Thermococcus sibiricus MM 739: one gene and its partners. The main gene of each other region encodes a partner of the protein of the gene in region 2 in a complex. Links are inferred from orthologs where the notes say so. Each region holds a gene or a part of one and is shown on either strand. Other genes may lie near its edges.

What was found.
Region 1: the proteins of TSIB_RS07360 (region 2) and rpl12p are in contact, whole or in part, in a crystal structure (PDB 5H7L), measured with the Pyrococcus horikoshii proteins. The link is inferred for Thermococcus sibiricus MM 739 from one-to-one orthologs. Residues at the interface, in WP_048053510.1 of Pyrococcus horikoshii: Pro161, Met164, Met165, Phe168, Ser169, Ile172, Val195, Glu196, Phe202, Leu211, Ser212, Val213, Met216, Lys222, Phe223, Asn224; in WP_010886059.1 of Pyrococcus horikoshii: Leu100, Ala101, Gly102, Leu103, Ser104, Ala105, Leu106, Phe107, Gly108.
Region 3: the proteins of TSIB_RS07360 (region 2) and dph2 are in contact, whole or in part, in a crystal structure (PDB 6Q2D), measured with the Methanobrevibacter smithii proteins. The link is inferred for Thermococcus sibiricus MM 739 from one-to-one orthologs. Residues at the interface, in WP_011954157.1 of Methanobrevibacter smithii: Pro482, Asn483, Lys484, His485, Tyr553, Asp555, Glu556, Glu559, Leu560, Leu591, His592, Glu593, Asp594, Ala595, Val596, His597, Arg598, Gly599, Pro600; in WP_011954460.1 of Methanobrevibacter smithii: Met1, Met3, Tyr4, Pro28, Glu29, Gly30, Leu31, Met33, Phe58, His80, Thr124, Gln126, Ser179, Gly180, Asn181, Phe182, His183, Leu185, Tyr201, Asn202, Phe211, Ile215, Arg291, Asp295, Asp296, Gln298, Met299.

Annotation. Positions count from the first base shown.
Region 1 is NC_012883.1:367,232-371,781, reverse strand. What follows is about bases 602-3,336. They hold rpl12p (50S ribosomal protein P1), read right to left. Parts: upstream 2,259-3,336; coding sequence 1,944-2,258; downstream 602-1,943. Other genes in these bases: TSIB_RS01875 (50S ribosomal protein L1), read right to left, coding at 3,327-3,336; TSIB_RS01880 (50S ribosomal protein L10), read right to left, coding at 2,305-3,321; dcd (dCTP deaminase), read left to right, coding at 1,362-1,832. In the rest of the region: TSIB_RS01925 (DNA-directed RNA polymerase subunit B), read right to left, coding at 1-82; TSIB_RS01920 (DNA-directed RNA polymerase subunit H), read right to left, coding at 100-348; more of TSIB_RS01875, read right to left, coding at 3,337-3,977; TSIB_RS01870 (50S ribosomal protein L11), read right to left, coding at 4,058-4,549. UniProt on the Methanocaldococcus jannaschii protein: Forms part of the ribosomal stalk, playing a central role in the interaction of the ribosome with GTP-bound translation factors.
Region 2 is NC_012883.1:1,353,257-1,358,028, forward strand. Bases 1,297-4,253 are described here. They hold TSIB_RS07360 (elongation factor EF-2), read left to right. Parts: upstream 1,297-1,654; coding sequence 1,655-3,853; downstream 3,854-4,253. Other genes in these bases: uppS (polyprenyl diphosphate synthase), read left to right, coding at 1,297-1,581; TSIB_RS07365 (asparagine synthetase A), read left to right, coding at 4,080-4,253. Outside these bases: Holliday junction resolvase Hjc, read right to left, coding at 1-169; TSIB_RS07350 (gamma carbonic anhydrase family protein), read left to right, coding at 244-768; more of uppS, read left to right, coding at 781-1,296; more of TSIB_RS07365, read left to right, coding at 4,254-4,772. UniProt on the Methanocaldococcus jannaschii protein: Catalyzes the GTP-dependent ribosomal translocation step during translation elongation.
Region 3 is NC_012883.1:71,899-76,634, forward strand. The notes cover bases 686-3,606. They hold dph2 (diphthamide biosynthesis enzyme Dph2), read right to left. Parts: upstream 2,705-3,606; coding sequence 1,667-2,704; downstream 686-1,666. Other genes in these bases: TSIB_RS00370 (METTL5 family protein), read right to left, coding at 686-1,265; TSIB_RS00375 (hypothetical protein), read right to left, coding at 1,270-1,644; TSIB_RS00385 (DUF3887 domain-containing protein), read left to right, coding at 2,789-3,606. In the rest of the region: TSIB_RS00365 (mechanosensitive ion channel family protein), read left to right, coding at 1-529; more of TSIB_RS00370, read right to left, coding at 648-685; more of TSIB_RS00385, read left to right, coding at 3,607-3,886; TSIB_RS00390 (PadR family transcriptional regulator), read left to right, coding at 3,876-4,223; hisS (histidine--tRNA ligase), read right to left, coding at 4,435-4,736. UniProt on the Methanocaldococcus jannaschii protein: Catalyzes the first step of diphthamide biosynthesis, i.e. the transfer of the 3-amino-3-carboxypropyl group from S-adenosyl-L-methionine (SAM) to the C2 position of the imidazole ring of the target histidine residue in translation elongation factor 2 (EF-2).

The DNA of each region.
Region 1 (4,550 bases), 990 kb from region 2 along the record:
CAAGCCCTTTTTCATCCCAGTAAGCCTTCATAATGTGCCAAAGATCATCCGGAGTAACCTCAACAATAGTAGGACCTCTCATATTCTCACCTCAAAATTTCAATCTTCCACAACAATCCTATAATAGTAATAAACCCCCGCAGTAGGGCTTTTTCTTTTTATTTCTATTATATCCCCAGGCTTAGCATCAAGTGCTTGAACTGCCGGATCACTTGTTTTGATCTGCGGCAACTGGGAAGGCTTTATATTGTATTTTTTCAGTAATTCTTCCGTCTCTTCTTTACTAAGTACCCTATGCTCAGGAACTAACACATGATCAAATATTGTAAGGCTTTTTTTCGCCGTCACAGAGAATTGCCCCCTTTAAAATTTTTAGAAGGTACACCCTCTCACTACCTCCAGCTTTTAATTAGAGTATATAAGCTTTTCGAGAGTTTAGTCTGAGAGAGGCTTTATATTATTTGCGTAAAGTTTAAGAACTCCTCCGTCTGCCTTAACATTTCATTGATGCACTTATATCGACATTGACATGGCTCTACTCAACTTCATACTCAATGTTCCGCAGAAACATTGTAATTTCGAAGTTATAAAATTTACTGAGTAGAGTTCCCAAGCTTACTCATTATGAGAGAATGGTGGGGCCGCCGAGATTTGAACTCGGGTCACGGGCTCCCAAAGCCCGCAGGATAGGCCAAGCTACCCCACGGCCCCACTGCAACCACTGGAGCCCCGGGCGGGATTTGAACCCGCGGCCTGCGGATTACAAGTCCGCCGCCCCACCAGGCTAGGCTACCGGGGCACCGAATGAAGAAAGGCCTAAGTTAGTATATAAACTTTTCGCTAAAACACATACCGTAAGCTTTATAAATCCGCTTATACTCCCTATGATTGGGTTCGTGCCGCCGTAGCTTAGTTGGTAGAGCGCCGGACTGTTAATCCGGTGGTCGCCCGTTCAAGTCGGGCCGGCGGCGCCAGTCTTTGTGGGCCCGTAGCTCAGCCTGGTCAGAGCGCGCGGCTCATAACCGCGTGGTCGGGGGTTCAAAGCCCCCCGGGCCCACCACTTCTTTACTCAAAAAGAAATACATTCTTTTTAGTTATGCTCAATAATCACATTCTCCTGAAAACATGTAATTGCTTGTAAGTTTAATTTCCAAGAATTGTCAATAATATCCTATTAAGATGACTTTTATGTACATCACTGGGCCCTAAAGAGATTATTCTACTTATGTATACCTAAATGGCGGGCCCGCCGGGATTCGAACCCGGGACCTTCGGCTCCGAAGGCCGACGCCCAATCCCCTAGGCCACGGGCCCTCAAAAAAGTTATAACACGGTGCCTACATAAAAGTTGCGGTGATAAAATGATACTACCAGATCATAAAATTAGGAAGGAAATACTTATTGAACCTTTCAATGAAAAGTCTCTTCAGCCAGCAGGTTATGATCTAAGGGTTGGAAAGGAAGCTATGGTAAATGGGAAGTTCATAAATGTCGAGGAGGAAGGGAAATTGGTTATCCCTCCCAAAGGCCATGCATTGATACTAACCCTAGAAAGGGTGAAACTCCCTGATGATGTCATGGGCGACATGAGGCTAAGGAGCACATTTGCAAGAGAAGGCCTTTTAGGGAGTTTTGCTTGGGTTGATCCAGGATGGGATGGAAATCTCACTTTGGCATTTTTTAATAGTTCTGAAGAGGAAGTAATTCTCCATTATGAAGAACGATTCGTGCAAATAGCATTCCATCGCCTTGAGGAACCCTCGAAAAACCCTTATCGTGGTATTTACCAAGGCAGTCAACACTTAAAGCTTTCAAAAAGAAAAATAAGATAATTTTTATTCTCTTCAGTTTTCATAGGTGGATTAATACTACTAACATGCTACAAAAACTTCAAAAATGATTTTACGTAGAAATATAAGTGAAAGGAGAAAATAGAAGGGAGTTCAGCCGAAGAGTGCACCAAGTCCAGCGAGAGCCTCTTCTTCCTTCTCCTCTTCCTCTTCTTCCTCCTCTGCTGGAGCTTCTTCTGCTGGAGCCTCAGCTGCAGGAGCTGCAGCTGGAGTTGCTGCAACTGCAACGGGCATTGCAGCTTTTTCAATAACTTCCTCAATATTAACTCCTTCAAGGGCTGCAACGAGAGCCTTCACTCTTGCTTCATCAACTTCCACACCAGCAGCCTGAAGGACACTCTTTATACCTTCTTCAGTTATCTCCTTACCAGCGGCGTGTAACAATAAAGCAGCATATACATACTCCATCTTTTACACCTCCAAGTTATCTTTATTTTCCATTATTAGATACACATTAACCAAATAAGGCTCCCAATCCAGCGAGAGCCTCTTCTTCCTCTTTCTCCTCTTCTTCCTCTTCTTCAACCTTCTCCTCAGCCTCTTCAGCTGGCTGAGGCTGAGCCGCTATAACTTGTGCTTGTTGGTTTAAAAGCTCTTTGGTTTTCTCATCAAGCAACTCCTCTGGTAATTCTTGAGCTATAAGCAATGCAATTCTGAAGGCTTTGCCAAGTATGTCTCCAGCACTCTCCTTAGTAATGTAGCCCGCTTCTACTGCAACATTCTTTGCGCCAAGGAATGCCTTTTGAATAATTGCCTCAATTGTTTGTTTTGTTGGATATGCTACGTTAACGGAGAGGTTGAATGCATGCATATAAGCCTGTTGAAGCATGCTGATGTATTGTTCCTCATCGATTGCAAGTACTTCTGGTGTATAAACGATTCCATGCTCGTATGCAGCAAGTAGCTTAAGTCCCACTTCAAGAGGTTCAATCCCAAGCTGGTTAAGTATATTAGCCAGCTGGGGAGTTATAATCTCGCCTGCCTTTAATACAACTGTATCTTTTTGTATTGATACCTTACCTTTCTCAATTCTTGCAGGAATTCCTAACGCTTGCATCTCACCAACAAGAGGTCCGGGGGATAATGGTGTTGGTCCTGCTGGAACTACAACATCTCTTGGGGCTGGGGCTCCTGCTTTTGCCGGGGCAGGTTTTTTGCTCTCTTCAAGGAACTTATAAAGTTTAAATGGGTTTATCTTAGTAACGAGTATGCCTGTTCCACCTTGAATGTGCTCGATAAGCTTTTCAAGATTTGAGTCGTTAAGTTCTTGTGCTGCTTTTTTGAGAGCGAGCTCAATGAGAGTATTCCTTGAAACTCTAAGAACCGCCTTATCTCTAAGGCTCTCTCTCATTTTGGATAAAGGATATGCTGGAACATCTGCTACGTCAACTAGGGCTATTACTGGATAATCTTGAAGAAGCTTGGTAAGTTCTTCTACTTCCTTTTTCTTCCACTCAGCAACATGAGCCATTCATATCACCCCTCTATTTTTACAGCTGGACCCATTGTTGTTTTGATGTATGCTGACTTGATTTGGTTTTCTCCCCTCTCAAGCTTCCCTATTATTGCGTTTAACACTGTTTCAACGTTCTCAGCGATTTTTTCATCTTCCATGGATTCTGTTCCAACCGGAGCATGCACTGCTGGAGTGTTCTTAAGCTGTATTCTAACTGTCTTTTTAAGTCTCTCAACAAAGGAGGTAAGATCCGTTATTGTTGGTGGAACTACAACAGGCATCTTATTCCTTGGACCTAAGTACCTACCTAAGTACCTACCAATCTTTGGCATCAATGGGGCAGCCGCAATGAAAAAGTCATAGTTCTTTGCTATTTTTCTCGCAGTCCTTGGATTGCTCCCCAATTCTTCTAATTCCTCACCACTAATAACACCTAACCCGAGCTTTTTAGCCGCCTCGGCAACGGCACCATCAGCGATAACCGCGATTTTTGGTTCCTTCCCACGACCATGTGGCAAAACAACCTCAAGCTTAAACCTATTCTCAGGTTTTTTAAGATCAATATCCTTGAGGTTTACTGCCACCTCTAGGGTCTGTGTGAAGTTACGCGGCTTAGCCCGGGCCTTTGCCTCCTTCACCGCTTCCACGATTTTTTGCCTATCAAAGGCCATCTTTCTGACCTCCACTTTTTTTATTTAAACCGGAAGGAAAATCAAAAATTCGTAAAAAGAGAGATTTTTAAACTTTTCCCTCACTCTTCCTTTGCAAATATTTCATCATAAACTCCCTCATCAATTTCCTTCTGCACTTCTCTTGGATCCTTGCCTTCAATAGTGACACCCATGCTTAAAGCCGTTCCGATAACCTCCTTAGCAGCTGCTTTTAAACCAGCTGCAAGCATTTGTTGCTTCTTTGCTCTAGCAATTTTGACTACTTGTTCCATTGTTAGATTACCAACAATTGCTCTTGTAGGTTCACTTGAACCCTTTTCCAATCCAAGTTCTTTCTTTATTAGTTGACTTACTGGTGGCGTTCCTACTTCCACATCAAATTGTCTTGTTACTGGGTCAACAATTATCTTAACCGGAACTTGCATTCCCGTAAAATCCTTGGTAGCTTCATTTATCCTGTCAACAACTTGTTTAACATTTAACCCTAATGGACCAATGGCTGGACCCAATGGAGGACCAGGAGTAGCCTTACCACCTTCAACTAACACCTCAACGATTTGTTTCTTTGTCATT
Region 2 (4,772 bases):
ATAATTTGTCGCTTCTTGTGGTTTTTACTTCTATACAAAGGTATGTTTTGCCATTTCCAGCTATAATATCAACTTTTTTACTTCCAGCTGACCTCACAACAGCGAATCCTTCTTTTTCAAGCATTTTTATAAGTTCCCTTTCGGCAGTGGCCCCTTTTCGGTACCTCATTAGCATCCCACCACATTTCTGTTAGGGTGTGAAAGTTTATAAGTTGTTTTACTCAGCCATTACTGGTGGTAATCATGGTGATATATGAGCTAAATGGAAAAAGGCCTAAAATTCACGAGACAGCGTTTGTGGATGAGAATGCGTATATAATCGGAGATGTAGTTTTGGAAGAAAAGAGTAGCATATGGCCATCCGCAGTGCTCAGAGGAGACATAGAGCAGATATACATTGGAAAAGGCTCCAACATACAGGATAATGTAAGTGTTCATACCTCCCATGGAATGCCTACAATACTTGGAGAGTACGTCACAGTAGGTCACAATGCAGTTATCCACGGTGCAAAAATCGGGAATCATGTTATTATCGGTATGGGAGCAATAGTTCTAGATGGTGCAAAGATTGGAAACCATGTGATTGTAGGAGCTGGCGCATTGATTCCTCCTGGCAAGGAGATTCCAGACTATAGCCTAGTTGTTGGAGTCCCTGGAAAAGTTGTAAGGCAGCTCAGTGAAGAAGAGATTGAGATGACCAGGAAAAATGCTGAAATTTATATGGAACTTGCTGAAATGCATGTTCAAAAGAGAAAGAGAGTTGAGTGACGAAACATGAGCCTGATTTATAGAGTCGTGTCCTCTGTTCCCCATATTTTATTTAAGCCTGTGTATGACCTATACGAGTCATACCTATTTGAAAAAGTCAAGTCCCGGCCTGAGAGAATTCCAAAGCATATAGCAATAATAATGGACGGAAACAGAAGATGGGCCAGAATTCTCAATAAACCTCCATGGTATGGCCATCTTTTTGGCTCTAAAAAATTGGAAGAGATTCTTGAATGGTGCCGAGACTTAGGGATAAGAACACTGACTGTATATGCTTTTTCTACTGAGAATTTCAACAGGAGCAAAGAAGAGGTCAAGATGCTTATGGATCTCTTTGAGAAGAAGTTCAAAGAATTAATTCACGACAGAAGAGTTCACAAATATGGAATACGAGTTAACGTCCTTGGAAGGAAAGAATTGCTACCAGAAAATGTTCGAAAAGCTGCGGAAGAAGCCGAACAAGCCACGAAAAAATATAACAACTATAATTTAAACATAGCCATCGCCTATGGAGGACGGAGCGAGATAGTTGATGCTGTGAAACGGATTGTCGATGATATCCAAGTTGGAAAACTCAACAAAAATGAGATAGACGAGAAACTATTGAAAAGATATCTCTATGTCCCAAACATGACAGATCCAGATATAGTGATAAGAACCGGTGGGGAGGTAAGGATAAGCAATTTTTTGATCTACCAGATAGCTTATAGTGAGCTTTTCTTTGTTGATGTATATTTCCCAGAGTTTAGGAAGATTGACTTCTTGAGGATAATTAGAGAGTACCAAAAGAGGGATAGAAGATTTGGAAAATAAACATGGAAAGATTTATAACTGAATTTTTGAAGTGAGAGATGAACTAACGATCAACATTTTTAGGTGGTGCGATATGGGAAAGAGGGAAGAGATGATTAAGGAAATTAAAGAATTGATGCTTCAACCCGAAAGAATTAGAAACATGGGTATTGCCGCTCACATTGACCATGGTAAGACTACATTAAGCGACAACCTTTTGGCTGGAGCAGGAATGATTAGTGAAGAGCTTGCAGGAAAGCAGCTTGTGCTTGACTTTGATGAGCAAGAACAGGCCAGAGGTATCACAATCAACGCAGCTAACGTTTCAATGATTCACGAGTATGGAGATCAAAAATACCTTGTCAATCTTATCGACACTCCAGGCCACGTTGACTTTGGCGGTGACGTTACAAGAGCAATGAGAGCTATAGACGGGGCAATTATCGTAGTTGACGCCGTTGAAGGTGTCATGCCACAGACAGAGACTGTCCTTAGACAGGCTCTTAGAGAATACGTTAAACCAGTCCTCTTCATAAACAAGGTTGACAGACTCATCAAAGAGCTTAAACTCAATCCACAACAAATGCAAGAGAGATTTGTTAGGGTCATTACTGATGTTAACCGCTTAATCAGAAAGTACGCCCCTGCTGAGTTCAAAAACAAATGGTTAGTAAACGTTAATGATGGTAGCGTCGCTTTTGGTTCCGCTTACTACAACTGGGCTCTTAGTGTCCCATACATGAAGAAAACTGGAGTCTCATTTAAGGACATTATCGACCTAACAAACGCTGGTGACTTAAAAACCTTGAGAAAGAAGGCCCCACTTCACGTCGTGGTTTTAGATATGGTGGTTAGGCATCTCCCCAATCCTGTAGAAGCTCAAAAATACAGAATTCCACACCTCTGGAGAGGGGAGATTGAAAGTGAGATTGGCCAATCAATGGCCAGCTGCAATCCAAAAGGAAAGATGGTAATGGTTGTCACAAAGATCATCATCGACAAACACGCCGGTGAAGTTGCAACTGGTAGAGTTTGGAGCGGTACCGTAAAGACTGGGCAAGAAGTTCACATTATAACCGCAAAAAGGAAGGCCAGAATACAACAAGTTGGTATTTACATGGGCCCAGAGAGAATTAACATGGAAGCTGTCCCAGCTGGTAACATTGTTGCTGTCACTGGTTTGAGAGATGCCATGGCTGGTGAAACCGTTGCAGAAGAGCCAATCGAACCATTTGAAGCACTTCACTACACAAGTGAACCTGTTGTTACTGTGGCTATTGAAGCTAAGAACGTTAAGGACCTACCAAGACTTATCGAGGCCCTTAGACAGCTTGCTAAGGAAGATCCAACCCTCCACGTTAAGATCGACGAAGAGACAGGCCAGCACTTGCTCAGCGGTATGGGTGAGCTCCACCTTGAGGTGAAGTTAGTCCACCTCAAAGAACAATGGGGCGTTGATGTTGACGTCTCAGAACCAATCGTTGTCTATAGAGAAAGCATCACAAAACAAAGCCCAATAGTAGAAGGAAAGTCACCAAACAAGCACAACAGATTTTACATTGTTGTCGAACCAATGCCAGATGAAATTTATCAAGCAATTAGAGAGGGTGAAATCCCTGAGGGAAGACCAAAAGATACGAAGGTCGTTGCAAAGAAGCTTGCCGAGCTAGGAATGGATTATGAAATCGCCAGAGGTATTGTTGACATTTACAACGGAAACATGTTCCTTGACAACACAAAGGGTCTCCAGTATCTCAACGAGGTCATGGATCTCCTTGTAGACGGTTTCCACCAGGCAATGGATGAGGGACCACTTGCCAGAGAACCAGTAATGAAAGTCATAGTCAGACTTGTAGATGCTAAAATCCACGAGGATAACGTCCACAGAGGTCCAGCCCAAATTTACCCAGCAATTAGAACTGCTATTCACTGTGCAATGATGAAATCCAACCCAGTCCTTTACGAACCATACCAGAAAGTAGTCATAAACGTTCCATATGAATACATGGGTTCAGTCAGCAGAGAAATGAACCAAAGAAGAGGACAGCTCATTGACATGAGACAGGAGGGCGAAGTAATGATCATTATCTCAGAGGCTCCAGTAGCCGAAATGTTTGGATTCGCTGGAGCAATTAGGGGTGCAACCAGCGGTAGGGCCCTATGGAGCACAGAGCATGCTGGCTTCAAGAGAGTCCCAACTGAACTTGCAATAAACATAATAAGGCAGATAAGGCAAAGAAAAGGCCTTAATCCAAATCCACCAACAGAGAAGGACATCTGCCCACAGCAGTAAAATCTTTTTTCTGTTCTTCTATTCTCAGTATTTTTTCTAACCTTTCTAATAACATGACCTTCTTCCGTCCTAAAATGTAATACTTGTATAAAGTCAGTTTCATTTATAAACTGCTTGACTATTATCCAAATTAAGTCCTATTTATAGGCATGAACTTACCAATTCTTCAGAATTTTTTGCATAAAATACATATAGGATTAAGGAAGTTGTCATAATGGTGATGATCATGAACGCTGTTCAACTAATAAGTAGGGATATTGAAAAGACAATAAGAGTGCAGACAAAATTGATAGACTACCTGACCGATTTCTTTGTTAAAAAGGGTTTTAAATGGCTTTTACCTGTTATGCTGAGCTCTATAACCGATCCTTTATGGCCCGACCCGGCCTCAAGCAAAATGAGAGCTCCGGAAATAGACGCTTATGGGACTAGATTGAAACTTATGCACAGTATGATTCTTCATAAGCAGTTTGCTATAGCCATGGGGCTTGAGAAAATATTTGTTCTTTCTCCCAACATAAGACTTGAAGAAAGAGATAGGGACGATGGAAGACACGCGTATGAGTTTACTCAAATTGATTTCGAGATAGCTTATGCAACCATGGACGATGTTATGAGCCTTATAGAAGAACTAATAGTAGGGCTCTTTAAGGAAGCAAGAACTTGGGAAGAACTTGGTGAGAGAGACTTACCCAAAGTTAAGGTACCATTTAAGCGCTTTACTATGGCCGAGATTGAAGAAGAATTTGGCGACGATGAAGAAGCTAGCAGAGCCATGGAAGAACCATTCTGGATAACAGACATTTCTAGGGAATTTTACGATAGGGAAGATCCGAAAAGACCCGGGCACTTTAGAAACTACGATCTAATTCTGCCAGAAGGCTATGGAGAAGTTTCAAGTGGTGGAGAAAGAGAGTGG
Region 3 (4,736 bases), 1.3 Mb from region 2 along the record:
CGTCGTTTCAAACTTCATCTCTGGGATATTCATGTACTTTGACAAACCCCTCAAGATAGGCGACCCAGTGGAAGTTGCGGGATACTCTGGAATCGTGCACGACATCAGAATTCTCTCAACGAGGATAAGGACATGGGACGGCCTCCTAGTGAGGATTCCAAACGAGAAGCTATTCAACAGCGAAATAAAGAACCTCCAGAAGTATCCGGCGAGGAGGGTCGACATAATCGTCGGCATAGCCTACAAGGAAGACGCCCAGAAGGCCATAGATGTCATAAAAAAAACCCTCGACGAGATGCCCTATGTCCTTGCGGAGCCCGAGCCTATGGTCTTCGTGGACAAGCTCGGGGCGAGCAGCGTCGACATAGCCGTCAGGGCGTGGGCACCGAGCGAGAAGTGGTTCGAAGTTAGGTGGAGGATAGTCCAGAGGGTAAAGAAAGCGCTCGACGAGGCTGGAATAGAGATACCGTTCCCGCAAAGGGTTAATTGGTTTGCAGAAGAACTGAAAGTGAAGGTGGAGAAAGACTAGTTCCTTTCTTTTTCAACAAATATGTAGAAGAAACCTATCGTTTTATGTTTTTGGGGTTAGTTCATATTGTTCCTTCAAGGAGCTCCTCGTTGTAAGAGTTCTTTAGTAGACTAATGTCTCACCCATGTTTATTTCTCTCGAATCTGTAAATGTCAACTAAAATCTGTTCCAGCCGTTTTTTATGGAAGAAAAACTGGGCAGGGATTTCAAAAGTTGTAGTTAAGCGATTAGTGATTTTAAAACTGTTATCTCGTGTAAAGGCCTCTATAAATTTTCTAACTTCTTCTTTGGCGAGGTGAATGGAATAGACAACATCGCTGATCTCAAAAGCTTTGAGCAGGAAAGGTCTGTCTGCTTTGGGGTTTTGGCTACCAAAGGGGGGGTTCATTATCACGGTGTCAACTCTAGCATCAAATTCCTTTACAGACACCTCTAAGAACTCGATATTCTTGATGTTTAGTGTTTCTGCATTTTCTTTTGCTATCTCCAGAGCTTTTTTATCTTTCTCAACTGCATAAACTTTTTTAGCTCCCATCAAACTGGCCCCTATGCTTAAAACTCCGGTGCCAGCTCCGAGATCCGCTATAATTTTTCCTTCAATATCCCCCATTGAGTGCGCTAACCAGAGCAGTTCAGCGGCAACATTTCCCGGAGTCTTGTATTGCTCAAGCTCGGGTTTAGGTTCTTTAAAACCCTTCAAATTTGAGAGTATCATTGCAAGGTGCTTTTTCTTCATTCTATCACCTATAGCCCGCAATACGGAGAAGTTCATCCCATGTCATATTGAATTCAAGTCCCTCTATACCGAACATCGTGCCGGCAGTGGTCAATATAAACATTACCACAATTATTCCCAGAAGGAACCCGAACTCCGCGGTAAACGCCACAACAAAGGCCTCCTTTAAATTCAGCTTCAGCAGTTTTAAAACTGTGAAAAGCATCAAAACCCCAAGAAAGAGATTTATTCCAAGAGAAACTACGACTTCTGCAATGGATATCGCTAAGATCGAGTAACTTCTCAGTTCTTTATAGGTGAAAACTTCTAAGGCTGTTTTCAGGAAGAGGTAGTATAGGACGACGAAGAGAATGTAAATGATGATATCTATAAACTGCATGAGAGAAAATTGGAAATGAAATTTATAAAGACTTTGGGAGCTTGAGGCTTATTCCCATGGGTTCGTCTTGAACCCTCTTACCGCCGGCGATTTCGTCGAACTCGTAATCCTCCTTCAGTCCAAGAAGAATTTCAAGCTCTCTCGGAGTCAGCACGGGTTTTCTCCAATTCTCAACGTCATCTATCGGTACTCTTGGGCAGGCAACCACCACGTAGGCATCGAAGTCAAAGCCCTCTAGGGCTTGGTAGCTTATGTGGTTCATCACTATTAGCTGGACCTCTTTTCCATACTCTCTTAGGAGTTTTACAATTTTTCTGGCCTCTCCAATTCTTAGCTGGCCTTTTTTTGTACTCGTTATTACCCCGAACTTCTTCGCATCGTATGCTTTGGCTATTTGAGCCCAGCGCTTTCTGATGAACCTTTCCGTTTCTCTATTCATCCATATTGCATCTCCGCTGTAAGGGTTTATTGCTAACGTAGGCTTCTTTGTGGCTAAGGCAACGCCAACAGGATGAAAGTATCCAGCTCCAATGAAAAGAACCCCTTCAGCTTCTACTTTTGCCGCGGAGAAGTTGCACCCCAAAACTTGGCCGGGAAAAGAGATTCTACCGTCTCCTTTGCCCACTTTTACCTCAAACCCCTCCTTTTCGAGAAACTCTTTTGCTTTATTTAACTCTCTTATGTGCTGGACTGTCGTAACTAATGCTATCTTCTTCCCGAGCTTTTTTATTTCCTCTATGTTTTTGGATAATGCCTTGACCACATTAACTTTTGCAAAGGCGGGAATAAAAATCGTTGGGACTTCAAGGTTGAGAACCATGTATGAATGACCAAGATGGATTAAAGCATCACATCCGAGCATTTTTGCTTCCTTATCTGCTGGGTCGCAAGCACCGTAATTAATATCTCCACTTATTAAACTCTCTATAGAGTTTTTCTCCAGAAATTCAGCGAGAAACTGCGCCTCTCTCTTAAGACCTTCAGGAGTTTGAATCAAAACCTTCCTGACATTTAGTTCTCTCAGTTTTTCCAAAACTTCTCGCTCATGAAGTTCGTACATAGGCTCACCATTCATCTTCAAAGCGAAATTCTTTTAAAGATTTGGCCCTAATAATACCTCGAACTTCGAGGCATGGTGATAGGCATGAAGAAGATTATGATATTGTTAATACTACTCCTTATTAGCTCCTTTGTCCTTGCTGAAAGGCCCTACGATGGTGTTGCTGAGGCAACTTTCGAGGCATTAAAGAGTGGTGACTACTCTATCCTGCAACCTTATCTTGATGATGACATGAAGAAGGCCTTTGATGAAAAACAGTTTAACGCATTTAGGGAAGATCTAATTTCAAAGTACGGTCAGCTTAAAGATTACACTTTCGTTAAAGAGGGAAGATCTTCTGGTTTCATCCTTGGTTACTACAGCTTCGAATTTGAAAAAGCAGACGTGACTTTAAGGCTCGTGTTTAGGGAGGTTAGTGGTGATTACAAGCTTTCTGGCATGTGGATTGATGCAGTAAATTCAAAGGAAGCTGGCATTCCATTAGGTGTTGCACTATTCTTTCCTGTTTTAGGAGGATTTTTGGCTTTGTTGACATTCTACATACTGGGGTTTAGAAAAATAGGTGTTGCAGAGATTATCTTGGGCATTATACTTGTTGCAATAACTCTTGGGATTCAACCTCTGATACAGAATGCACCATTTTTAGCAGTAGGTATAAAGTCAAACTCCGATATAATTGCAAAAGGAACAGCCTTTGTGATCCTTACTGCAATATGGCTTGGCTTTGTAGCAGGATTTTTCCAAGAAAGTTTGAAATATGCTTTTTCGAGAAGCAAGTATCTTAATGAGGCTTTGTTCATTGGTATTGGCTTTGGGCTTGGGGAGGCAATATTAGTTCCTGCTTTACAGGCAATTCAGATTTCTGTTTTGGGGGGAAGTACTCCTCAGCTAAGCACTGCTTTTGTGTCCATGCTTGAACGTTATTTGGCCGCCTTATTTCATGCAGGGACAACTGTTGTTTTAGCTTATTCATACAGGAATGGATTTGGAAAGAGAGCTCTATTGGGTTTAAGTGTGGCCCATGGCATAATAGACACTTTCGCTGCCTACTACCAATTCAAACCATCCACGATAGTTTTGGCCATAACTTATGTGCTCCTCTTGATTGTCTCGGTGTTGTTACTCCGTTATGGACTTCCAAAAGTCAAGGAAGAGAAGGAGGAAAACAGAATTGTTTGGTGACTCCAAGAAGAAATCCTTAGAGAAGTTTAAGAAAGAAATTAGAACGGGCATATATGCCTATCTAATTCTTTCCTTTTTAAGTAGAGAGAGGTCGCATGGATATGCTATAAAAAAGGCACTTGAAGAAGTTAGTGATGGGAAATTCGTACCGAGTGAGAGTACTCTTTATGGAATACTTAAAACTCTTGAAAAACACGAGTTAATAAAAGGGGAATGGATGGAAACTGGAGGGCGACCTAGGAAATGTTATACGATAACCCTCAATGGAGAGGAAGTCCTTAAAGAACTGAAGAAAGAAATAAACCTTGTAAAAGAGCTTCTCGAAAATCATTCTTGAATTTTTCTTCACGAAAGGTTTTTTAAGCTCTTTTTGATATTCTCTGTGGTGGTTAAATGCTGAGAAAACTTTTCAATGAATGGAAAGCAAAATGCCCATTTGTTAGAGCGATAGAAAAGTGGCGATTTGAAAGGAAGAAAAACAAATTTGAATTTAAGAGAAAGCTCAGTTAGTCGATCCTTTCATCACATTTCAGCGATGGGTTTGTTCATCATAGCAGCTTTTTCACTTCCTCAACTATACTCTCTATAGCAACTTGTTTTTGTTCTCCGCTTTTCATATCCCTTATGGTGACCTTCCCTTCTGATAGATCTCTTCTTCCGAGAATTATTGCAACTTTCACCTCTATGCTGTTAGCATAATCAAGTGCTTTTCCTAGCTTTCTCCCTTGAATATCGTATTCTGCCTTGATATTTGCCTTTCTTAGTGTTTGGGTTACTTCTATGGCTTTCTTCTTTATTTCAAGTTCATTTCCTATGTAGGCAACAAACACATCGCTACCGACTTTAAATT